3 regions of the Pantoea anthophila genome follow, and region 2 is predicted to be linked to each of the others. Evidence: predicted binding sites of a transcription regulator. Region 2 holds the regulator's gene; each other region holds the start of a gene.
What was found. Region 2 encodes Fur, which represses iron uptake genes when iron is present. Its sites were predicted from a motif close to ATAATAATGAGAACNACTATCAA; they were not measured.

Region 1: exbB (tol-pal system-associated acyl-CoA thioesterase) is a predicted target of Fur. The motif match lies at 2,752-2,774, and genes of this name have one in related genera.
Region 3: fes (enterochelin esterase) is a predicted target of Fur. The motif match lies at 2,242-2,264, and genes of this name have one in related genera.

What each region holds. Positions count from the first base shown of each region.
Region 1 covers NZ_CP110473.1:662,964-671,193, forward strand. The annotation lists gene OJ965_RS05740 (AraC family transcriptional regulator) at 1-540, shown strand, start outside; gene OJ965_RS05745 (DedA family protein) at 573-1,235, opposite strand; gene metC (cystathionine beta-lyase) at 1,407-2,597, opposite strand; gene exbB (tol-pal system-associated acyl-CoA thioesterase) at 2,859-3,581, shown strand; gene exbD (TonB system transport protein ExbD) at 3,588-4,010, shown strand; gene tcuC (MFS transporter) at 4,247-5,569, shown strand; gene OJ965_RS05770 (Csu type fimbrial protein) at 5,566-6,555, opposite strand; gene OJ965_RS05775 (fimbria/pilus outer membrane usher protein) at 6,552-8,230, opposite strand, start outside.
Region 2 covers NZ_CP110473.1:2,828,182-2,836,411, reverse strand. The annotation lists gene nagE (N-acetylglucosamine-specific PTS transporter subunit IIBC) at 1-80, shown strand, start outside; gene glnS (glutamine--tRNA ligase) at 233-1,900, shown strand; gene OJ965_RS15735 (hypothetical protein) at 2,135-2,530, shown strand; gene fur (ferric iron uptake transcriptional regulator) at 2,599-3,042, opposite strand; gene fldA (flavodoxin FldA) at 3,388-3,918, opposite strand; gene ybfE (LexA regulated protein) at 4,051-4,326, opposite strand; gene ybfF (esterase) at 4,495-5,259, opposite strand; gene seqA (replication initiation negative regulator SeqA) at 5,510-6,058, shown strand; gene pgm (phosphoglucomutase (alpha-D-glucose-1,6-bisphosphate-dependent)) at 6,085-7,725, shown strand; gene kdpE (two-component system response regulator KdpE) at 7,997-8,230, opposite strand, start outside.
Region 3 covers NZ_CP110473.1:3,489,153-3,497,382, reverse strand. The annotation lists gene OJ965_RS18830 (enterobactin synthase subunit F) at 1-674, opposite strand, end outside; gene OJ965_RS18825 (MbtH family protein) at 667-888, opposite strand; gene fes (enterochelin esterase) at 974-2,200, opposite strand; gene OJ965_RS18815 (TonB-dependent siderophore receptor) at 2,440-4,704, shown strand; gene dacB (serine-type D-Ala-D-Ala carboxypeptidase) at 4,842-6,275, opposite strand; gene greA (transcription elongation factor GreA) at 6,526-7,002, shown strand; gene yhbY (ribosome assembly RNA-binding protein YhbY) at 7,109-7,402, opposite strand; gene rlmE (23S rRNA (uridine(2552)-2'-O)-methyltransferase RlmE) at 7,530-8,159, shown strand.

The DNA of each region.
Region 1 (8,230 bases), 1.7 Mb from region 2:
CAGCCGCTGACCTCCGGTATTCACTCGGCGTGGCTGACGCAGCCGATGCTCTGTGCCGCCGAACGCCTGCTTGATGTGATGACTCAGCCGCGCGAAGCGCGGGTGCTGGGACCGCACATTGTGCGGGAGATTATCTATTACGTGCTGACCGGCCCGATTGGCGGCGCGCTGCTCTCACTGGTGAGCCGGCAGACCCAGTTCAGCCAGATCGCGCGTGCGCTGCGCCGGATTGAGAATCACTATGCGGATAACCTCAGCGTCGATGCACTGGCGGCAGAAGTGAACATGAGCGTTTCCGCTTTTCACCATAACTTTAAAGCGGTCACCCAGACGTCGCCGTTGCAGTACCTTAAGCGCTATCGTCTGCATCAGGCGCGGCTGCTGATGTTGCACGATGGGCTGAAAGCGAGCGCGGCGGCGGTGCGGGTTGGCTATGAAAGCCCTTCACAGTTTTCGCGGGAGTTTAAGCGCTACTTTGGCGTAACGCCGGGGGAAGAGGTGAGTCGGGTCAGGCAGACGGTCGCGGATCCGTCCGCCTGAGAGGCGGCAGATCCTGGCACCGCGTGCTGCGATCAGGCCTGTTTCTGTCGACGTTTTTTCCAGATCACCAGAATGCTGCCAAACAGGCCGACCACCAGCAACACCATCGGCAGCACCATCAGGATCGCCATCACCTGATCTTCATGACGCTTGATAAACGGCACCTGGCTGATGCCATAGCCAAAGGCGACCACAATGCCGACCCACAGCACGCCGCTGAGCCAGTTAAAGAGCTGGAAGCGACTGTTCTGCAGGCCCGCAATTCCGGCCATGGTGGGCAGAATGGTGCGGATAAACGCGAGAAAGCGGCCGACCAGCAGCGCCATCAGGCCGTGACGGTTAAACATATTCCAGGCACGCTGATGATACTGCGCGGGCAGATGCATCAGCCAGCTCTTCACCAGGCGGGTATTGCCCAGCCAGCGCCCCTGCAGATAACTCAGCCAGCAGCCGAGGCTGGCGGCGGTCGTGAGGATCACCATCGTGGGGACAAAATCCATGACCCCTTTGGCCACCATCGCACCCGCCAGTAACAGCAGGCTGTCGCCCGGCAGGAAGGAGGCAGGTAACAGACCATTTTCCAGAAACAGCGTCAGAAACATCACGCCATATACCACCCATACCACATCCGGATTTGCCAGCGCGGCAAAATCCTGATGCCAGAGCGCCTGGACAATCTCGTGTAAAACACCCATTAGCGATTCCATCACGTCACAAGGAACTATTCGTCTGCATTCCGCGCGCGCAGTGACTGCACTGACACGCTGAACGATACGGGATAAATGTTAACAACAAATCCGTCATAGCCCGGCAAACTCACTGGTCAGCCGCGACCCGGTTTATCTTCTGTTTACTTTTTTCTTTGCTCAGCGCGTCAGACGCGCAAAACCGGCTTCCAGATCGGCGACCAGGTCATCCACATGCTCCAGACCGATGTGCAGCCTGACCAGCGTACCGGTGAAATCCACGCCGCCCGCCGGACGAATCGCGGCCAGTTCCTCAGGCTGATTGGCCAGGATCAGCGATTCATAGCCGCCCCAGGAGTAAGCCATGCTGAAATGATGGAAGTGATCGAGATATTCCGCCAGCTGCGGGGCGCTCAATTTTTCCTGCAGAATGAATGAGAAGAGGCCGCTGCTGCCGTTAAAGTCGCGCTGCCAGAACGTATGGCCTTTGCTCTGCGCCAGTGCAGGATGGTTGACGCGGGCCACCTCGGGCCGTGCTGCCAGCCACTCCGCGACCTGCAGGGCGCTCTCTTCATGCTGACGCAGACGGGTGCCCAGAGTGCGCAGGCCGCGGCTCGCCATATAGGCGGTATCGGCATCGACCATCTGGCCCATCAGATAGGAGTTTTCGCGCAGCTGATCGATGCAGCGCGCATTGGCGACCGCCGTGCCGATCATCGCATCGCTGTGTCCAATCAGATATTTGGTCCCAGCCTGAATCGAGATATCGACGCCGTGCGCCAGCGCATCAAACAGGATACCGGCTGCCCAGGTGTTATCGAGCATGATGATCGCCTCGGGCGCGATGGCGCGCACCGCCGCCACAATCGCCGGAATATCCTGCACTTCCATGGTAATTGAGGCGGGGGACTCCAGAAACACGACGCGGGTGTTGGGCTGGACCAGCGCACCGATTTCGCTGCCGATGCTGTGATCGAACCAGCTGGTCGAGACATTCATCTTCGCCAGAATTCTGGTGCAGAAATCCTGCGTCGGTTCATAGACCGCGCCGCTCATCAGGAGATGATCGCCCGCTTCGACGAAGGCCAGAATCGCATTCGCCACCGCTGCCGCACCGCAGGGGTAGAGCACGCAGCCCGCGCCGCCTTCCAGCTCCGTCATCGCATCCTGCAGCGCGAAGTGCGTCAGGGTGCCACGACGGCCATAAAAGAGTTCACCTTTTGCCCGTCCTGCGGTCGCGCGTTTTTTTTCCGCGACCGTATCAAAAACCAGCGAGGAAGCGCGCTGAATCACGCTGTTCACCGAACCCTGGGTATAACGCTTGCTGCGTCCTGCACTGACGAGCGTGGTATCAATTTTTCTGGTGGTCATGAGTCGCCCTTGCCGCTTCTGACTAAGCTCTCACGTTACCACGAAACGGCCAGCAGGGTTGAGACTCAATGGCGATTATCAGAACAGAGAGCAGGATAAAAAGCGGGTTGAAAGCCGCGCGGGTTACGGCAAAGCGGGCGGTCAGAGTTTGTAAATAGTAATGAGAACTACTATCAATTCGCCATTATTTTGCTATTATTCGCGCTTGTCCCGCATCCCTGTATATGAAGTTGGAGAAGCAGCGTGGTAGCCAGTGATTTGATGCAAACGGACCTCTCCGTTTGGGGCATGTATCAGCATGCCGATATCGTGGTAAAGGTGGTCATGATTGGCCTGTTGTTGGCCTCCGTAGTGACCTGGGCGATATTCTTCGGCAAATATGCCGAACTCAGCGCCGCGAAGCGCCGCCTGAAGCGCGAGCAGCTGGCGCTGGGCGAAGCGCGCAGTCTGAATGACGCCGCCCGCATTGCCCAGTCGTTTACCGATCACAGTCACAGCGTCGTACTGCTGAACGATGCGCAGAATGAACTGACGCTGTCGGCGGGTGTGGAAGATACCAACGGCATTAAAGATCGCACCAGCTTCCGCCTGGAGCGCCGCGTTGCTGCGTTCAGCCGCCACGCCGGACGCGGAAATGGCTTCCTCGCGACCATCGGCTCTGTCGCGCCCTTTATCGGTCTGTTCGGCACCGTCTGGGGCATCATGAACAGCTTTATCGGTATCGCCAAAACCCAGACCACCAATCTGGCGGTGGTGGCACCGGGTATCGCCGAAGCGCTGCTGGCGACCGCGATTGGCCTGGTCGCGGCGATCCCGGCGGTGGTGATCTACAACGTCTTTGCCCGCATGATCGCCAACTACAAAGCCTCGCTGGGTGATGTCGCTGCGCAGGTGATGCTGCTGCAGAGCCGTGACATCGACCTGGGCACCGTGGCCACTGAGGTTCCGCGTCCTGCAGCGGCTCAGAAACTGCGCTTAGGGTAAGTTCTTATGGCAATGCGATTAAACGACGATCTGCAAACCGATGGTGAAATGCATGAGATCAACGTGACGCCGTTTATCGACGTCATGCTGGTGCTGCTGATCATCTTTATGGTGGCCGCGCCACTGGCCACGGTCGACGTGCGCGTCAATCTGCCCGCCTCTACCAGCGCGCCGCAGCCGCGTCCGGAAAAACCGGTTTACCTGTCGATCAAAGCGGATAAGCAGCTTTACGTCGGTAACGACGCGGTGACGCCGGACTCACTGGTGAATGTGTTGACCAGCCAGACCCAGGGCAACAAAGAGACCACCATTTTCTTCCAGGCCGACAAGTCGGTTGATTATGAAACGCTGATGAGCGTGATGGATAAGCTGCGCACGGCGGGCTACCTGAAAATTGGTCTGATGGGTATGGAAACCGTGAAGAAATAGCGGGTTATCCGGCACGACAAAGAGGCGACTGAGGCAGTCGCCTTTTTTTATGGCCCTCTGCTGACCAGATGATATCTGGCCGATCCGCCGTGACACCGATCACTTATGCTGGCTGGCCTGTATTGTTAATTTGTTGTTACTTATGTACATAGAATTGTAAAGTGCAATGGTGAGCCAGGTCACATTATTCTCGCGGCAGGCAGGCTAAAACGGCTAAAAAACAACAGGAAGCCGTTATGAGTCACGCCCCGTCTTTACAAAAGCCCCCGAAAAGCGCCGCCCGAACCATCTTCAACGTCACCAGTGGTAACTTCCTGGAGATGTACGATTTCATGGTCTTTGGCTACTACGCCACGGCCATTGCTAAAACCTTCTTCCCCGGCGATGACCCGTTCGCTTCCCTGATGCTGACCCTGATGACCTTTGGCGCAGGCTTTCTGATGCGCCCGCTGGGGGCGATTATTCTGGGCGCGTACATCGACCATCATGGTCGCCGCAAAGGCCTGCTGCTGACGCTGGGCCTGATGGCGATTGGCACCCTGACTATCGCGCTGGTGCCGGGTTACGCCACGCTGGGCGCTGCGGCGCCGATTCTGATCCTGCTGGGACGTCTGCTGCAGGGCTTCTCCGCGGGCGTTGAGCTGGGGGGCGTGTCGGTCTACCTGGCCGAAGTGGCGCCGAAAGGGCGCAAAGGCTTTTTCGTCAGCTGGCAGTCGGGCAGTCAGCAGATTGCGGTGATCTTCGCCGCCCTGCTGGGTCTGATGCTGAACCATCTGCTGGCGAAAGAGGCGGTGACGGAGTGGGGCTGGCGTATCCCGTTTGTAGTGGGCTGTCTGATTGTGCCGTTCCTGTTTTATATCCGCCGCACGCTGGAAGAGACTGAAGCGTTCAGCAAACGCAAGCATCATCCGCGCATGACGGAGATCATGCGCTCGGTCGCCAGCAACTGGGCGCTGGTGCTGGCGGGGATGCTGATGGTGGTCACTACCACGGTGATGTTCTACATGATCACCGCCTTTACCCCGACCTTTGGCAAAACCGTGCTGATGATGAGTGATAAGCAGGCGTTCATGGTGACGCTCTGCGTCGGCGTCTCCAATCTCTTCTGGCTGCCGCTGATGGGCGCGCTGTCGGACCGCATCGGGCGTCGTCCGCTGCTGATCGCCTGTACCCTGCTGATGATTGTCACCACCTGGCCGGTGCTGCACTGGCTGGTCGGTTCAGCCAGCTTCGCCCATCTGCTGGAAGCCGAGCTGTGGCTGTCGTTTCTCTATGCCAGCTACAACGGGGCGATGGTGGTCTATCTGGCAGAGATCATGCCTGCTGAGGTGCGCGCGGCCGGTTTCTCCATGGCGTACAGCCTGGCGACGGCGCTGTTTGGCGGCTTTACCCCTGCCATCTCCAGCTACCTGATCCACGCCACCGGCGACAAGGCGATGCCGGGCGTCTGGCTGACCTTTGCGGCCATCTGCGGGCTGATCGGCACCCTGCTGATTGGCCGGATGGTGAAGCAGTATCAGCTGCGCCACAGCGGTACGCCGGTCAGCGCCTCGCTCTAAAAGGCTAAATCGACCACCACGCTGTCGCTGTAGTTTCCGGCGGGCGGCGTGGCCTGCGTCGTCAGGATGCGCGCGGTGTAGTTAAAGCCGCGCGTCAGTCCATCCGCAGAGACTGCGGTCGAGGTCGTGCTGCTCCAGCGCTCCGTCCCTGAGGGTCCCCAGCGATTGCTGGTCGTGCCTTTGTAGATCTCATAGCTCAGACGATTCGTTCCGCTCGCCATATTCCTCACGCTGCTCACCGGATAGCTGCCGTTACTCAGGCCGACCGTATAGGTGCTGCCTTTGCTGCACAGCACATTGATGGTCTGCGACACCGCAGAGAAGCTGCCGACCAGCGGCGCGCTGCCGAAGCTGATGTTGGGCGAGGTAATGGTGGTGCAGTCATTGGTGAGCGTAGCGGTCACGGTTATCGGGATCACGCCACTGCCGTTCTGTTCGCTTAAGCAGACGTTTCCCACGCTGACACTGGTACAGACGCGATACGTCACGGCCATGTTCAGCGTCACCTGATAGGTGCCGGCGGCCACCACCTGACCGGGAACGGTGCGCAGGTAAACCGGGATAGCGAAGTTGAGGCTGCCCAGTAACCCCGCCAGATTGACCAGCGTCTGTGACCCATAGACGTAGGCCGCGCCGCCAATCGTCAGTTCACTGGCGCAGGCGCTGTCGGTGCAGAGCCGCACCGGCACATTATCGCTGCCGGTGTCACCGCTACGTTTCAGGGTGCCGCGCGTGCCGCTGACATTCGTCGCGCCGGTCAGCTGAAACGTAATCTGGTTATTACCCAGCAGCGAGAGCGCGCTGCCCGAGCCACAGTTGACGTTGGCGTTGGTGGTGGTGGCATTCACAGTGGTATTCGCCACAAATGTCGTGAGGGAGCCGAAGCTGGCGGTGGAGGCGGGAAGGGTACAGGCAGCATAACCCAGCGACGGCAGACAGAGCAGCAGGCCCGCAGGGATCAGCCATTTCAGCACAATTTTTATCATGGTCGCGCTCCGGAAGAGAAAGTATCAGCGGGCGTGGCGGCGCTGCCCGCGGCCGGTGCAGGCAGCGGACAGGTCAGCGGGCCATAGGTTTTCAGCGCCCGCGGCTGACCGCTGGCGATGTGCAGTTCGGTTTCACAGCGGCGGCCGTCGGGTGTGACTACCGCGATCGGATTGCTGACCGTCAGCGCCTCCATCCAGACAATCCCATCCCAGCCCACATACTCCGTGGGATGATCGGGCCGCACGACCTGGCTTGAGACCGGCAGTGGCTGGCCCTGCGCATCGACCAGAATCACGCTGGCCGATCGCAGCCTCTCTACCGGGAAGTTGAGCAGATAGCCACTCTGACGCCGGACGGCAACGCGCTGCTCAACCTGCGGCGTGGTCATATCGGCGGGCAGATCCAGGGTGTCGATATCATATTTAGCCGGGTAGTAGCTGCTGATGGTGGGCACCAGCAGATAGCCCTGCGGGTTGGTTCGTCCCATCGACTGATTCTCGTAGCGGACGTTGACGTCGGGGTAGCGGGTTTTCACCAGCACAAAGGCGTCGTTGATGGCGTTGGCGGCAAAGACGCTGTTGTCCATCAGCACCAGCGCGCCGGAGAGATCGGCCCACTGCGTGAGGTTGTCGTCGTCGCCATAAAAGCCTCCCGAGGCGTCAACCTGGTTGTTGCGGTAGCGCAGGCTGCCCTGACGGTAATCGCCGCTGTCACCGCTCTGATTCGCCCAGGAGGCATCCCAGGCGAATCCGCCGTCGCTGGGCATGGCGCGTGAGGCGTAGACGCGCTGGCTGTTGCGGCCGCGCCGGTCGCGTTCGGTGCTGATTGCGGCACTGCCCTGTTCGCCAAAGGGGATCACCAGCGAGATGGCGCCGGTCCAGCTCTTCTCCTGCTGATCGCGGCTGGCGGAGACGTAGAGGCTGCTGTTGCCCCACAGGTTTTTACTCCAGGAGAGATTCCACAGGCGGGTGCGGTCGCCCTGACCGTCGGTAATATCGATAAAGGCGGCGCCGACGCTGCCAAAACGGTTCAGTGAGACGCTGGCGCTGTACTGCGCACTGCGGCGCGACAGCGCGAAGCGGCTATCTGCCTGACTTCCGGCACGGCTGCCGACCAGCGCCAGGTTGCCAAAGTCGCGGCTGCGCCGGGTCTGCTGCGTGCCGAAATTGAACCAGCGGTTGTTGTACTGATAACCCCAGCTGTACTGCCCGCCGCGCTCGCCATCCAGCTGACTCTGCGCCACCGCGCCGTTTACCACCCCCCAGCTGCCGACGCGCAGCTGGCCGCCCAGCCCGCCCATTGCCAGGTTTTCGCTGCCCTCGGCCTGGCTCTCCAGCGTCAGCCAGTCGGTCATGCCATAACGATACGCGCCGCTGGCAGCGGCCTGTCCGTAATCGAAATTTTTAATGCCGTAGTTCTCGCGGATCGCCCCGGCGGAAAAGGCGTAATCCGACAGTCCCGCTTTCAGCAGGTTACTGGAGACGTAAAAGGGCATGGTCGTGGTGACGCGTCGGCCTGTTGCATCGGTGGTGGTGATCACTGCATCACCCGCGCCGTTGACGAACGGGACATTGGTCAGCGACCAGGGGCCAGGCTGCACGTTCGCCTGGCTGGAGCGATAGCCATTAATAAACAGATCCACAGTGGAGGGGACGGCGGCCTGGCCGGAAAAGG
Region 2 (8,230 bases):
AAGATTTCGCGGGTCTGACACGCCTGGCCCACGGTCCGGTCGTCGCAGGTGAAACTCCGCTGTATGAAGTGAAAGGCTAATCCCCGCAACAGAACCCCACAGGCAGGAAGCGATTCCTGCCTTTTTTGTTTTAAAGGCTTAACAAACGGTTGTTTCCCTCAGACGCTTTGTGGATCATACTCCGTTACTTCGTGGTACAAATCACCCGTTATTCGTATTGAGGATTTTTGAGATGAGTGAGGCTGAAGCCCGCCCAACTAACTTTATTCGTCAGATCATTGACGAAGATTTGGCGAGCGGTAAGCACAGCAGCGTGCATACCCGTTTTCCGCCGGAGCCCAATGGCTATCTGCACATTGGTCATGCGAAATCGATCTGTCTGAATTTTGGCATCGCCCAGGATTATCAGGGGCAATGCAACCTGCGTTTCGACGATACCAATCCTGTTAAAGAGGATATGGAATTCGTTGAATCCATCAAGCGTGACGTCCAGTGGCTGGGTTTTGAGTGGAGCGGTGAAGTCTGCTACTCATCAGACTATTTCGATCAGCTCTACAACTATGCCGTTGAGCTGATTACCAAAGGGCTGGCTTACGTTGATGAGCTGAGCCCGGATCAGATTCGCGAATATCGTGGCACCCTGAAAGAGCCGGGCAAAAACAGCCCGTATCGCGATCGCAGCGTGGAAGAGAACCTGGCGCTGTTTGAAAAAATGCGAAACGGTGGCTTTGCGGAAGGCACGGCCTGTCTGCGCGCCAAAATCGATATGGCTTCGAACTTCATCGTTATGCGCGATCCGGTGCTTTACCGCATCAAGTTTGCGGAACATCACCAGACCGGCAACAAGTGGTGCATCTACCCGATGTATGACTTTACCCACTGCATTTCCGATGCGCTGGAAGGCATTACGCACTCGCTCTGTACGCTGGAGTTCCAGGACAACCGCCGTCTTTATGACTGGGTGCTGGACAACATCACGATTCCGGTTCATCCGCGCCAGTATGAGTTCTCGCGCCTGAATCTGGAGTATGCGGTGATGTCAAAACGCAAACTCACTCAGCTGGTGACCGAGAAGCACGTAGAAGGGTGGGATGATCCACGTATGCTGACCGTTTCAGGTCTGCGCCGTCGTGGTTACACCGCGGCTTCTATCCGTGAGTTCTGCCGTCGTATTGGCGTGACCAAGCAGGATAACATCGTCGAGATGGCGTCACTGGAATCCTGCATCCGTGATGATCTGAACGAAAATGCGCCACGCGCGATGGCAGTACTCGATCCCCTGAAAGTGGTGATCGAAAACCTGCCCGCCGGTCACAACGAGGTCATCACCATGCCTAACCATCCGGGTAAACCGGAGATGGGCACGCGTGAAGTGCCGTTCAGCCGTGAGATCTGGATTGACCGTGCAGATTTCCGCGAAGAGGCGAACAAACAATATAAGCGTCTGGTTCTGGGCAAAGAAGTCCGTCTGCGCAACGCCTATGTGATCCGTGCAGAGCGGGTAGCCAAAGATGAAGCGGGCAACATTACCTGCATCTACTGCACCAGCGATGTGGATACCCTGAGCAAAGATCCGGCCGATGGCCGCAAGGTGAAGGGGGTGATTCACTGGGTGTCTGTGGATCATGCGCAGCCTGCCGAGTTCCGCCTCTATGACCGGCTGTTCAGCGTACCGAATCCGGCGGCGGCTGAAGATTTCCTGGCGGTGATCAACCCTGATTCACTGAGCATCAAAAATGGCTTTGTCGAACCGAGCCTGCGCGATGTGGAAGCGGTCACCCCGTTCCAGTTTGAGCGTGAGGGCTATTTCTGCGCCGACAGCGTTTACTCTAAACCGACGCAGCTGGTGTTTAACCGCACCGTAGGGCTTCGCGATACCTGGGCTAAAACGGGCGAATAATCGTTTAGGGCTGACCTCATAAAATGACAAAAGGGCGATTAATCGCCCTTTTTTATTGCCCCTGTGTTGAGAATTGCCGACGTTTATTCTGGCTTAACGCAAATCCTGCCCGGACTGCCTTGTGAGAGAAATCTGAGTTTAAAAAAATTAATCAATTTCAGGATGTGAATTGTCCGCTTTCAGGTAGGCTATGCGCTCTAAGGGGTAGCAAAGCGGGTTATATAAGGAAAAAAAATGCCAGTCCTCGCTCAGGAAGCCAAACACAGTGTCGTCGTTTTACATCAGCTCATTGAACGTATTTTTAATCAGCCTGCCGGATCGGATGACAGCTTTGAGCTGATGATGTCCTTTTTCCATCCTGATTTCCGCATGGTGACGCCAAAAGGTAAAGAGTACGATCTTAACGCGGTCGAAGAGCTGTTCCGACAGCTGCAGGGGCAGCGGGAAGGGATGCGAATTGCGACCTGTGAGCACGTCATCCTTTCTCATCACGAAAATGAGATCACCGTGCAGTATCGTGAGATGCAGATGCTGAATGGTAATAACCAGAGCCGTATTTCGCTGGCGATTCTGGATTGCAGCAGCTCGAATCCACGCTGGCGTTATCTGCAGGAGACGCTGGTGGCCTGAGGGTTCAGCAGAGCACAGACGAAAAAAAACCGGTCACGTAACCGGTTTTTTTATTTCCGCCCGCCAGATTACTGGTCGTGCAGGGTCTCATCTTCACGGCAGTCGCCCAGCGTACAGTGTCCGTACAGATAGAGGCTGTGGTTGGTCAGCTTGATGCCATGGCGGGTCGCGATTTCACGCTGACGCGTTTCGATGGATTCATCGCTGAACTCGATAACCTTGCCACAGTCCAGGCAGATCAGGTGATCGTGGTGATGCTGCTGCGTCAGTTCGAAAACGGATTTGCCGCCTTCAAAGTTGTGACGGGTCACAATACCGGCGTCGTCGAACTGGTTCAGCACGCGGTAAACGGTGGCCAGGCCAATCTCTTCGCCGATGTCGATCAGGCGTTTATACAAATCTTCCGCGCTGACGTGATGGCACTCAGGTTCCTGAAGCACTTCCAGAATTTTCAGTCTGGGCAGTGTCACTTTCAGGCCAGCCTTCTTTAATGCGGTGTTGTTGTCAGTCATGCGGATTTTGTCCTGTTACTAATATTCACTTTTGTGGCTTGTCGCCTTGAATGTCGATCTGTGCTCATTCGCATTTGCGTCTCATTATAGAGCTCAGGGGATGAAATGAAAACCTGAGGGCCGTGAATCATCATGGGCGATGGGGGAAGCTTCACCGGGCCGGGGAGGATTCTGGCAGAGGTTTTTCAGCACATCACTGCGTCATACCGCCTGAGCTAATACGCGGAAGATCGATGCGGGTATTCTACAGATTAAACGAAGAAAGTTAAAAAAATGTGGCTATTATTTCTATAGGAAATTCCATTGCCTCAATGTGAGCTGGCGCTCACATTGAGGCGGGGCGCATCAGGCTTCGATGATCTCTTTCAGCTGCAGTTCATCAAAAATCTGCTTAACCCACTGATCGACGCGCTGGCTGGTCAGCTCAGGCTGACGATCTTCGTCAATGGCCAGGCCCAGGAAGTGCGTCTCATCAGCCAGACCTTTTGAGGCTTCGAAATGGTAGCCTTCTGTTGGCCAGTGACCCACGATAACGGCGCCGTGCGGCTCGATAATGTCGCGGATTGTGCCCATCGCATCACAGAAATATTCAGCGTAATCTTCCTGGTCGCCACAGCCAAACAGGGCAACCAGCTTGCCGTTGAAATCGATCTCTTCCAGCGTCGGGAAGAAGTCATCCCAGTCGCACTGCGCTTCACCGTAGTACCAGGTCGGGATGCCCAGCAGCAGGATATCAAACGCTTCCAGGTCTTCTTTTGTACTTTTCGCGATGTCATGCACTTCTGCAACATCTTTACCCAGCTGTTTCTGGATCATTTTTGCAATGTTTTCGGTGTTGCCGGTATCGCTGCCAAAGAAGATGCCTACGAGTGCCATGAGTAAAATAACCTCTTAAATCCTGATAATGAGATGTGTGCCGCAGCACATTTCTGCGAATAATAGCAGACGAGACAAACCCGCGGAACGGTTAAAGCCTCGACATTTGCTCCTGCGTGCGATTTGCCCGCATCAATCCAGTTTGAGCTGCGCCAGCAGCATCTGTTCAATCAGTTCGCTGCGGCTGAGATTACGCTGCGCGGCCAGCGAATTGAGTGCATCGACGGCCTCACTGTTCATTTTCAGTTCGACACGACGCAGTCCGCGCCCTTTGTCACGTTTCAGTTGATTGCGCTTATTAATGCGCAGCTGTTCATCACGCGAAAGCGGACTGGTTTTGGGGCGACCCGGGCGGCGCTCATCAGCAAACAGATCGAGCGTCGTGCGGTCAGTGTGTTCTTTTGCCATGGCTTAGTAAAACTGAATGGGTGCGGGCGCCAGACGCTCACCGCGCAGATTATAAATTATTGGCCGTTGCCGCAGAAAAATCGACCTGCGGCAAAATTTTAGCGCGCCATCATACTGCACGCTTACTCCGGACGCCAATCCTAAACCTTTACTGCCATCTATTTGCTTTTAAAGCGCAAAAAAGCGCCGCACACTGCGCAAAACGGCATCGGGCTTCTCAGCATGGACCCAGTGGCCCGCACCGCCGATCACGTGGGCCTGCGCCGCCGGGAACTGCTGAAGTAACGCATCGCGATAGCGGTTATCCAGGTAACTGGAGTCGCCGCCGCGGATAAAGAGAGCCGGATGAGGCCAGGCGGGAACAGGCTGCCAGCCAGAAAGGGTAGGGTAGTTATCCCACAGCACCGGCACGTTAAAGCGCCATTGCCCGTCATGAAATGACTTCAGCAGGAACTGAATGACCCCTTCTTCTTCAATCACCGGCCGCATAATGCGGGCCGCCTCGCTGCGCAGCGTCACGCCCGCCTCTGAGACGGCGCGAATACCGGCAAAGATCAGGTCGTGACGCCGGGTCTGATAATCGACCGGCGCGATATCGATCATCACCAGCCGCTCAATGCGATCCGGCACCAGCGCGCTCATGGTCATGGCGATTTTACCGCCCATCGAATGACCGATGACCGCGACGCGATCGATGCCGTGCGCATCCAGCGTATCGACCATATCCTGCGCCATTACAGCGTAGTTCATCTCCTCCGATCGCGGCGAGAGTCCATGGTTACGGACATCCACCTGCAGCAGCGGCCCGGCATCTTTCAGGCCACGGGCCAGCACGCCGAGGTTATCCAGACTGCCAAACAGACCGTGAATAAGCAGGATGGGCAGAGAATCAGCAGGGGATTGTTCAGTTTGCAGACGGGCGTTCAAAATCATAGCAAAGTTCTTAAGTTTGAGACCTGAGCTTAGGTTATCATGGTTTCACCTTTTCAGGCGCGCCGGTTCCGGCGGCATTAGGACATATTCTGACTTTTGCCCGTAAACCGTTTGATTGCTAACAACCCGCCTGAATTTAACTTTATAATCCTCATGTTAGAACCCGCACATCCGTTGAATTGTCTGACTATACTCAGGGCTTTTCAGGAAAGAGGTGGTTCTGTCATGAGAAAGAACCGTACGGAATAAGATGAAAACGATCGAAGTTGACGAAGAGCTCTACCGTTATATTGCCAGCCACACGCAGCACATTGGTGAAAGCGCATCTGACATTCTGCGTCGTATGCTGAAGTTTACGGCCGGTCAGACGGCACCCGCTTCGCCGGCTCAGCCTGCCTCAAAAGATGCAGCGAAAGAGGCGCCGTCTGCGCCTGTGGGTTCGCGCCCGCAGGACCGTGTGCGCGCGATGCGTGAGCTGCTGCTCTCCGATGAATATGCGGAGCAGAAGCGGGCGGTCAATCGCTTTATGCTCGTTTTGTCAACGCTCTATCGTCTTGATACCGCAGCCTTTGCTGAGGCCACTGCATCGCTGCAGGGCCGCACCCGCGTCTACTTTGCAGGTGATGAGCATACGCTGTTGCAGAATGGCACCCATACTAAGCCGAAGCATGTGCCCGGCACGCCGTACTGGGTGATCACCAACACCAATACCGGCCGTAAATGCAGCATGATCGAACACATCATGCTGTCGATGCAGTTCCCTGCGGAACTCACCGAAAAAGTTTGCGGCACCATCTAAAACTTAAGCGTCAGGGAGCAGCGCCGATGGCCAATCACCCACGTGCCGGGCAACCCGCCCAGCAGAGCGATTTGATTAACGTTGCACAATTAACGTCACAATATTATGTCCTGCAGCCCGATGTGGCGAACCCGGAACATGCGGTGAAATTTGGCACCTCTGGCCATCGCGGCAGTGCAGGGCGTCAAAGCTTCAACGAGATGCACATTCTGGCGATTGCACAGGCGATTGCGGAAGAGCGTAAAAAGAACGGCATCACCGGGCCTTGCTACGTCGGCAAAGATACGCACGCGCTCTCTGAGCCGGCAATCCTGTCGGTGCTGGAAGTGCTGGCAGCGAATGGCGTTGACGTGATTGTGCAGCAGGACAATGGCTATACGCCGACCCCTGCCATCTCAAATGCGATCCTTGAGCACAACAAATCGGGTGGCCCGCTGGCTGACGGCATCGTGATTACGCCGTCCCATAACCCACCGGAAGATGGCGGCATCAAGTACAACCCACCGAATGGCGGACCGGCTGATACCAACGTCACCAAAGTGGTGGAAGATCGCGCTAATCAGCTGATCAAAGATGGCCTGAAAGAGGTTAAGCGTCTGCCACTGGAGCAGGCACTGGCCAGCGGTCATGTGGTCGAGAAAGATTTGATTCAGCCTTACGTTGAAGGCCTGGCCGAAATTATCGATTTCCCGGCTATCCAGAAAGCGGGCCTGAAGCTGGGCGTTGATCCGCTTGGTGGTTCAGGTATCGCCTACTGGCAGCGCATTGCGGAACACTACAAGCTGGATCTGACGCTAGTCAATGACGCGGTCGATCAGACTTTCCGCTTTATGCATCTGGATAAAGATGGCGTGGTGCGCATGGACTGCTCGTCTGAAAGCGCCATGGCAGGCCTGCTGGCTTACCGCGACAAGTTTGATCTGGCATTCGGTAACGATCCCGATTATGACCGTCACGGCATTGTGACCCCGGCGGGTCTGATGAATCCCAACCACTATCTGGCTGTGGCGATTAACTACCTGTTCCAGCATCGTCCGCAGTGGGGCCAGGACGTTGCCGTCGGCAAAACGCTGGTTTCCAGCGCCATGATTGACCGTGTGGTTAATGACATTGGTCGCAAGCTGGTGGAAGTGCCGGTCGGCTTCAAGTGGTTTGTTGATGGTCTGTATGACGGCAGCTTCGGCTTCGGTGGCGAAGAGAGCGCGGGTGCCTCATTCCTGCGTTTCGATGGTACGCCGTGGTCAACGGACAAAGATGGCATCATCATGTGTCTGCTGGCGGCTGAGATTACTGCCGTGACCGGTAAAAACCCTCAGCAGCATTACGATGAGCTGGCTGCACGCTTTGGTGCGCCGAGCTACAACCGTCTGCAGGCATCAGCGACTTCCGCGCAGAAAGCGGCGCTGTCGAAGCTCTCTCCTGAGATGGTCAGCGCGGATACGCTGGCAGGTGACCCGATCACCGCTCGCCTGACGGCAGCACCGGGCAATGGCGCATCCATTGGCGGTCTGAAAGTGATGACGGAGAACGGCTGGTTTGCGGCCCGTCCGTCAGGCACTGAAGACGCCTACAAGATTTACTGTGAAAGCTTCCTGGGCGCAGAACACCGCGCGCAGATCGAGAAAGAAGCAGTAGAGATTGTCAGCGAAGTGCTGAAAAACGCCTGATCCGTCGGGCAATGAAAAGGCGCCGTGGGTGCCTCAGAGTAAGTGACAAGGCGCGGTTCTCATTGCTGTGAGGCCGTGCAGCTCAGGGAACACGGACAGATCGGAAAGACGCAAAAGCCGTCATCCATGACAGGCTCGGCCCGCGCCATCCCTGGCGCGGGACGCTTTCCTCTTCTGTCCGTGTTCCCTGCGCCTTGAGCCTGAGTATTGCGGTCAGATTGATCCGACCTGGGCTTTGTCTGCTTTCTGCAGGCGCCTCTGGCGCCTTTTTTCATGGCATAAAACGGTAGCCGATGCCGGTTTCTGTCAGCAGATGGGCAGGCTGTGTCGGGTTGGCTTCCAGCTTCTGACGCAGATGTCCCATATAGATACGCAGATAGTGGCTGTGCTCCACCGCATTCGGTCCCCAGACCTGGCTCAGCAGTTGCCGCTGTGTCAGCACCTTCCCGGCATTGTTCAGCAGAATACTCAGCAGGCGAAATTCAATAGGAGTGAGGTGAACTTC
Region 3 (8,230 bases), 660 kb from region 2:
TGCTGACCGGCCAGCGGCAGCGGGGAGAGGGAGGCGGGGGCAGGTAACGCTGCGCCTTTCTCCAGCCAGAAGTGGCGGTCGCGCTGCCAGGCTGCCGATTGCTGATAGCGCTGATACTCCTCAACCACCTCGCTGAACGGCACAAACGGCGTCGGCGGCGGCGTGTCGCCGCACTGCCAGGCGCTGTAGAGATCGGCGATACGGCGGGTCAGGGCGGTAAAGCTGAAACCATCCACCACCAGATGATGGTAGCGCTGATACCAGTACCACTGCTCCTCACCCAGTCGCAGCAGGCTGTGGTGGCAGAGCGGCGAACCGCTCAGCACCCGCAGATCGCCCGACAAATCCTCCTGCATCCGCGCCCGCGCGGCGGCGTGCGGATCGGCGGCGCCGCGCAGATCGATCACCTCGGGTAAGCGGAAATGCTGCGCGACAGGCCACTGCAGCGGCTCGCCGTCCCGCTCGCCAAAGGCCATATTCAGGGTGTCCGCCTCCTGCATACCCGCCACGATAGCGCGGGAGAGCAGCGCGCTGTCCAGTGCGCCCCGCAGTTCCACAAAATGTGCCACGGCGTAGGCATTGCTATAGGGCGAGAGCTGGTCAGCGATCCAGATACCGGGCTGGGCAGCCACCAGCGGCAGCGTTTTCTGTGGTGCCATGGAGAGTTCAGACATGATCGCTCCGGCTGGCTTCTGCGGTGACGGGGCGGATATCGCGCCAGTGTTCATTCAGCCACGTCAGGCAGTGTGCCTGTGGCGCGGGGCCCCATACCGGCTGCCACCCGGCCGGGATCGCACAAAAGGTGGGCCATAAGCTGTATTGCTGCCGATCGTTCTTCAGTACCAGACACGCCTGCTGCGGGTCGTCAAAAGGGTGAGGTTGTTGCATATCAGTCTCCTGACCACCATCGCGGGGCGCGCTGACGCCCCGATTCTGCCCGTGGCACCCTGCAGTGGCGGGCAGGCGGCGGACGTTAAGCGAATGAGGATGATGGCCACAGGGTTTTCAGGCCGGTCAGCAGCCCGCCGCGCCAGCAGAGTGCATCGTGACCGCCTTCAACCGGGTGATAGCTGACCTGATGTCCGGCATCGGTCAGATCGCGCTGGAACTGCTGATTTGCGGCCAGAATCAGCCGCTCGCGCCGACCCGCTTCCAGATAAAAGCGCCGTGGCGGTGCCTGCAGCAGGCCCTGCTGTAACTGCTGCGGCAGCCAGCCGCTGGGATCGTCGCGCCCGGGCCACCAGAAAGAGCCGGAAAGGCTGACGGCACCGGCAAAGGTGTCGGGCCAGGTCAGCGTGGCGTAAGCGGCAGCGAGGCCGCCAAAACTCTGGCCGATCACCAGCGTGCGGTCGCTGTCGATACGGCAGGGCGCCTGCTGCGCAACCTGCGGCAGCAGCTCATGCTGAACGGCCAGCCAGAAGTCAGGGTTGCAGGTCAGCTCGCGCGTGCGGTGTTCACGATCGATGATGTCGATCATGACATAGACCGCCGGGGGCAGTTCGCCTGCCGCGGTGAGCTGCTGAAGCGGACCGGCAACCGGCATGCTGTGCGCCCAGAACTGTCCATCCAGCAGCAGTGCCAGCGGACGCGCGCCAGCATCGGCCTCGCCGGTTACACCGATCCAGATCTGACGCTGGTTTCCCAGCCGTTTGCTGCGCCACAGAAAGTGTTGCAGCGGTATCGTGGCGGCACGGCCTTCATCGACCGCCCGCCAGACCTGCTGGTCGGGCGCATGAGGCAGGTGCAGCGGCGAGTGTGACATGCCGCGTCCGCCCGCCCAGCCTCGCAGCGGATTGAGCGGATCGTTTTGCGCCTGCGGAAATTTCTGCCCCCACCATTGCCGTAACGCCTGCACATTGCTCTGGCCGGTAAACGGCTCGGCCTGCGTATCCGGGATGAGAAAGTAGCTGCCACGCCAGTCAGCGGGCAGGGTGGTTTGCCACCACCAGACATCGGTGTGGGGCAACGGAGAGAGTGAAACAGGGGCGGCGGCATGATGATGATCGGTCACGCCGGTAATGTTGATCCAGACGCGGCGGGTGTCCGATCTCTGTGTGTCGCCCTGCGGATCGCGCCAGAAAAAGGTGACCTGACAGGTGCCCGCGTCACCCGGTTCAATCAGCGGAATCCCCCGCTGCTGCTGCTGTTGCCACCAGCGTTCACTGCCGGTTTCTTCGTTTAACCAGGTCATACGCGCCATCGTTCGAACAGACGAAATCTGTGCCATAAATGATATAAATAATAGTATTGATAATTATTTGCATTTGCAATAGGGTGTTTCCGCTCGTCAGGGCGTGTGTGCATTTTCTCTGCCGCACCGGCTTTCAGCGGGGTGTCTCGCGGTGCTGAAATCAGCCGGGCAGGAAGGGGATCAGGGACATTACCTTTTTACCGGCGCGCTGGCAGTGGCATCCCTGCTGGTCGTCCAGGAACAGAAAAATGAAAAAGTTATCGCGGCTTTCACTGGCCATTATGATTGAACTGGGTTTCACCGCCTCTCTCATCTCTGCCGGTGCCGTGGCGGCCAGCAGCAGCGACCCGGCGCTTAACAACACCGCGTCAGACAGCCTTAACGACAGCACCATGATGGTGACCGCCGCCGAGCAGACGCTGCAGGCGCCGGGTGTCTCGACCATTACCGCCGACGAAATCAAAAAGCACCCGCCGGCGCGCGATGTCGCCGAAATCATCCGCACCATGCCGGGCGTCAATCTGACCGGTAACTCCACCAGCGGTCAGCGCGGCAACAATCGTCAGATTGATATCCGCGGCATGGGCCCGGAAAATACCCTGATCCTGATTGATGGTCTGCCGGTGACCAGCCGTAATGCCGTCCGGCTGGGCTGGCGTGCCGAGCGTGACACGCGCGGCGACAGCAACTGGGTGCCGCCAGAGATCATCGATCACATCGAGGTGATCCGCGGCCCGGCAGCGGCCCGTTACGGTAACGGGGCGGCGGGCGGCGTGGTGAACATCATTACCCGAAAAGAGATGGATCATCAGTGGCACGGCTCGTGGAGCGCCTACTACAACGTGCCGGAGCATAAGGATGAGGGGGCCTCCCGACGCACTAACTTCAGCCTTGAGGGGCCGCTGGGGGATGATGTCAGCTTCCGCCTCTATGGCGGGCTGGCAAAAACGCAGGCAGATGCGTATGACATCAATGAAGGGCACGCCGCCGCCCGTACCGGAAGCTACGCCGGATCGTATCCGGCAGGCCGGGAAGGCGCGGTCAACAAAGACATTCATGGTCTGCTGCGCTGGGCCTTTGCGCCGATGCAGGCGCTGGAAGTGGGGGCCGGTTTCAGCCGTCAGGGCAACCTCTACGCCGGGGATACGCAGAACACCAACACCAGTGACCTGGTGAAAAGCAAATATGGTGATGAGACTAACCGGCTCTATCGGCAGAACGTCTCTGTCAGGTGGACCGGTGCCTGGGACAATGGTGTCAGTACCAATACGTATGCGCAGTATGAGAATACCCGCAACTCCCGGCTGAACGAGGGGCTGGCGGGCGGGACGGAGGGCATCTTCTCCGACAGCCATTTCAACACCATCCAGCTGGATGATCTGCTGCTGCACAGTGAGATCAGCGTGCCGTTTGAGTGGCTGGTGAATCAGACGGCGACCTTTGGCACCGAGTGGAATCAGCAGCGGATGAAAGATCCGTCGTCAACCACGCAGGCTGCCAGTTACGGTTCCATTCCGGGGATCGCCACCACCGGCCGCTCTCCCTATTCTCAGGCGGAGATTTTCTCGCTGTTTGCCGAAGACAACATTGAGCTGACCGACAGCACCATGCTGACGCCGGGAGTGCGTTTTGATCATCACTCGATCGTGGGCGATAACTGGAGTCCGTCGCTCAACCTGTCTCAGGGGCTGGGCGATGAGCTGACCCTGAAAATGGGTATCGCCCGTGCTTATAAAGCGCCGAGCCTCTATCAGACCAACCCCAACTATCTGCTCTACAGTAACGGCCAGGGCTGCGCCGCCAGTACCGGAGCCTGCTACCTGATGGGGAATGATGATCTGAAAGCAGAAAACAGCATCAACAAGGAGATTGGGCTGGAGTGGAAGCGTGACGGCTATCAGGCCGGACTGACCTGGTTCCGTAACGACTACCGCAACAAGATCGACGCGGGCAGGGTGCCGACCGGCACCGCCTCTAACGGCAAAACGGACATCTACAAATGGGAAAACGTGCCGAAAGCCCTGGTCGAAGGCGTGGAAGGCACGATCAACGTTCCCTTCTCCGACAGCGTGACGTGGAACAACAACTTCACTTACATGCTGCAGAGTAAGAACAAAGAGACCGGGGACCGCCTGTCAGTGATTCCGGAATATACGCTCAACTCTACGCTGAGCTGGCAGGCGATGGCGGATCTCTCCCTGCAGACCACCCTGACCTGGTATGGCAAGCAGGTCCCGAAGAAGTATGACTATAAAGGTAACGCCGTCACCGGCAGTGCAACCGATCAGGTCAGCCCCTATTCGGTGCTCGGCATGAGTGGCACCTATGACATTAACGCCTCTGTCAGCGTCACCGCAGGCGTCGATAACCTGTTCGACAAGCGTCACTTCCGTGAGGGCAATGCACAGACCACGGGTAATACGCGAACCGGCGCTTACCTCTATGGGGCAGGGGCCAATACCTTCAATGAGTCGGGCCGCACCTGGTACATGAGTGTGAACACCCGCTTCTGATTGATGCAGTGATAACCGGGTCGGGAGAAGGCTGGCCGCCGTGACTGAACGGGGGAGAGGCTGTCGCAACGCCGTCCGGAGAAGACGATTAAAACGCAGCAGGTCGATGACCCGCTGCGTTTTTTGTTACGCGCGGATCAGTTGTTCTGATTGATATCGCGGTAGAGCCGGCTCTCAAAACGCACCAGCGGAATACGGCGGGTACGCTGATCTTCCGGCGGAACCGCATAGCCGGAGAGGAACTGGACAAAGGCAACCCGCGCACCGCTGGAGGTGGTGATAAAGCCCGCCAGGTTATAGACCCCCTGCAGGGAACCGGTTTTCGCCGAGACTTTGCCATCCAGTCCCGCTTCATGCAGCCCGCCGCGATACTGCAGCGTGCCGTCATAACCCGCCAGCGGCAGCATCGAAATGTAATCCAGCGTATTGTCATTCTTCGCAATGAATTGCAAAACCTGCATCATGGTCTGCGGCGAGATCAGGTCATGGCGTGACAGACCGGAACCATCCACCTGAATGCTGTTGCCCATATCGATGTTGGCTTTGGCTTTCAGGATGCGGCGCACGGCATCCTGACCGGCGCGGAACGTGCCAGGCACATTGAAGTAGTGGTGGCCGATGGTGCGGAACACCGTATCAGCAATCATGTTGTCTGACTTCTTCAGCATGGTGTGCAGCAGGGTATGCAGCGGCGCAGACTGGGTGGAGGCGAGCACGGTGCCCGGCTCGGTGACCTGTGTCTGACGAACAAGATGGCCACTGTAGTCTATCTCTGACGCGCGCAGTTCCGCCTTGAGGATCTCGCCCGCCCAGGCCGCGCCATCCTGCACGGCAAAGGCCAGCGGCAGCGGCTCTGCACGCTGACGCATACAGCCGGTCAGGGTATAACGGTTCAGTTCACCCGGAACCACATCCAGTTCGCAATATTGCCCTTCGCCGCTGTTGCGGCCCAGGGTGCGAACCTGACTGTACATGTGTGCCGGATAGTAGGAGGCGATGCGGACAAACGCGTTTTCTCCCGGCGAACTGGCGCTGTAGAGCGACACCGAGAAGCAGTTCTTATCCACAATGGCGGCCCCTGGCGGGGCGCTGAAGCACTGGGTCATATCGTTCCACGGCCAGCCCGGAGCCATGTCGTGACTGGCAAACACGGAGGTATCAATCACCAGGTTGCCTTTGATATGGTTAATGCCCTGCTTCTTTATCGCCGCCACCATATTGCGCAGATCCTGGCGGCTTAAGGTGGGATCGCCGGCGAAACGGGCGACTAAATCGCCGTTCAGCGTGCCATCCACGATAGAGCCTCGGGTCTCAAAGGTGGTCTGAAAACGGTAATCGCCGCCCAGTTCCAGCAACGCCGCGAGCGCCGTCACCACTTTCATGGTACTGGCGGGCAGGGCCATCTGTTTGCCGTGGTAATCGATGATCGGGGTTGATGCGCCCACTTTCTGCACCATCAGCGCCAGATTGGCGCCGTCTGGCAGGTACTGCATGTATTCATCAACTGGCGCTGCGTGTGCCTGCAGCATAAATGCGCAGCTTAATCCGGTAACAAGTCGTGAAAATCGCATAATCTCGCGGTAACTGGCAGGTGAGGGCGTCAATACTACGTCGCTGGGCGGTGCAAAGTAAACGATGACCCGCAGGGAACTCTGGGGTAAAATACGTATCAAATTGCAAAACTCTTTTCTGGCCTGGAAGCATCTCCGGGTCAGGATTCTTTTATTTGCAAAAAACGGGCTAATGCGCCGCAGAACGCTTTTTTCTGCAGTCACCAGTCAGGATGACACCGTTAAACAGGAAAGATGGCGAGGAGCTTAAATGAATCAGATTCCGATGACGTTGAGAGGCGCTGAAAGATTGCGCGAAGAGCTGAACGAGCTGAAAACCGTGAAGCGCCCGCGCATTATCGCCTCTATCGCTGAAGCACGCGAACATGGCGATTTAAAAGAGAACGCGGAATATCACGCTGCGCGTGAAGAGCAGGGGTTCTGCGAAGGCCGCATTCAGGAGATTGAAGCCAAACTCTCTAATGCGCAGGTTATCGACGTAACGCAGATGCCTAAAACCGGACGCGTGATCTTTGGCGCAACGGTAACCGTACTGAATATCGAAACCGACGAAGAGGCGACTTATCGCATCGTCGGCGATGACGAGGCGGACTTTAAGCAAAATCTGATTTCTGTCAATTCGCCAATGGCGCGTGGCCTGGTGGGTAAAGAGGCGGATGATGTCGCCATCATTAAAACCCCAGGCGGCGACGTTGAGTATGAGATCCTGAAGGTGGAATACCTTTAAAGTGTTGCTACGCTTTGAAAAGCGCTAAAGCACAATGTAAAGAAAGGAAAAAGGCCGCAATGCGGCCTTTTATCTGAGGTGGGAGCATGGCACTTTCTTTGCCCACTTAGCGTGGCAGAGAAATTTTGCTCTCCTTAGAGGGGCGATACAGCACCAGCGTTTTGCCGATCACCTGTACGTTGCTGGCACCGGTCTCACGCACGATAGCGTCAACGATCAGCTGTTTCGTTTCACGATCTTCCGAGGCGATTTTCACCTTGATCAGTTCGTGATGCGACAGAGCCTGCTCGATTTCGGCCAGCACGCCTTCAGTCAGGCCATTGCCACCCAGCATAACGACCGGCTTGAGCGGATGGGCGAGGCCCTTGAGGTGCTGTTTTTGTTTGGTACTTAGATTCATCGTAGTTTTTTACTTACTCAGGGATTGAAAACGGTTCATTCTACCGCCATCTCGGGTATATCACCAAATCGGCGCAACCCACTGCGTGCAGGTTTATCGCTACGATGACGATTTAACTGGAAATATTATGACGGGTAAAAAGCGTTCGGCCAGCTCGAGCCGCTGGCTTCAGGAACACTTTAGCGATAAATATGTACTTCAGGCGCAGAAAAAAGGGTTGCGTTCGCGTGCCTGGTTTAAACTTGATGAAATACAACAGGGTGACAAGCTTTTCAAACCCGGTATGACCGTGGTAGATCTGGGTGCTGCACCCGGTGGCTGGTCGCAGTATGTTGTACAGCAAATCGGGAACAAAGGGCGCATCATTGCCTGTGATATCCTGCCAATGGATCCGATAGTCGGTGTCGATTTCCTTCAGGGCGATTTTCGTGAAGAATCGGTGATCAATGCGCTGCTTGAGCGCGTTGGCGAAGAGAAAGTTCAGGTTGTCATGTCCGATATGGCGCCGAATATGAGTGGTACACCTGCCGTAGATATTCCCCGGTCGATGTATTTGGTCGAGCTGGCGCTGGAGATGTGTCGGGATATCCTGGCACCCGGCGGAAGTTTTGTAGTGAAAGTGTTTCAGGGAGATGGCTTCGATGAATACCTGCGGGAAATTCGCTCCCTGTTTACGAAAGTGAAAATTCGTAAGCCGGACGCTTCACGGTCACGTTCACGTGAAGTGTACATTGTGGCGACTGGGCGCAAACTATAACCAAATTGCTGGAGTTGTCCGCAGCTGAGCTGCGATTCCATGTATGCAGGATCTATAGTACCCTACGCTAT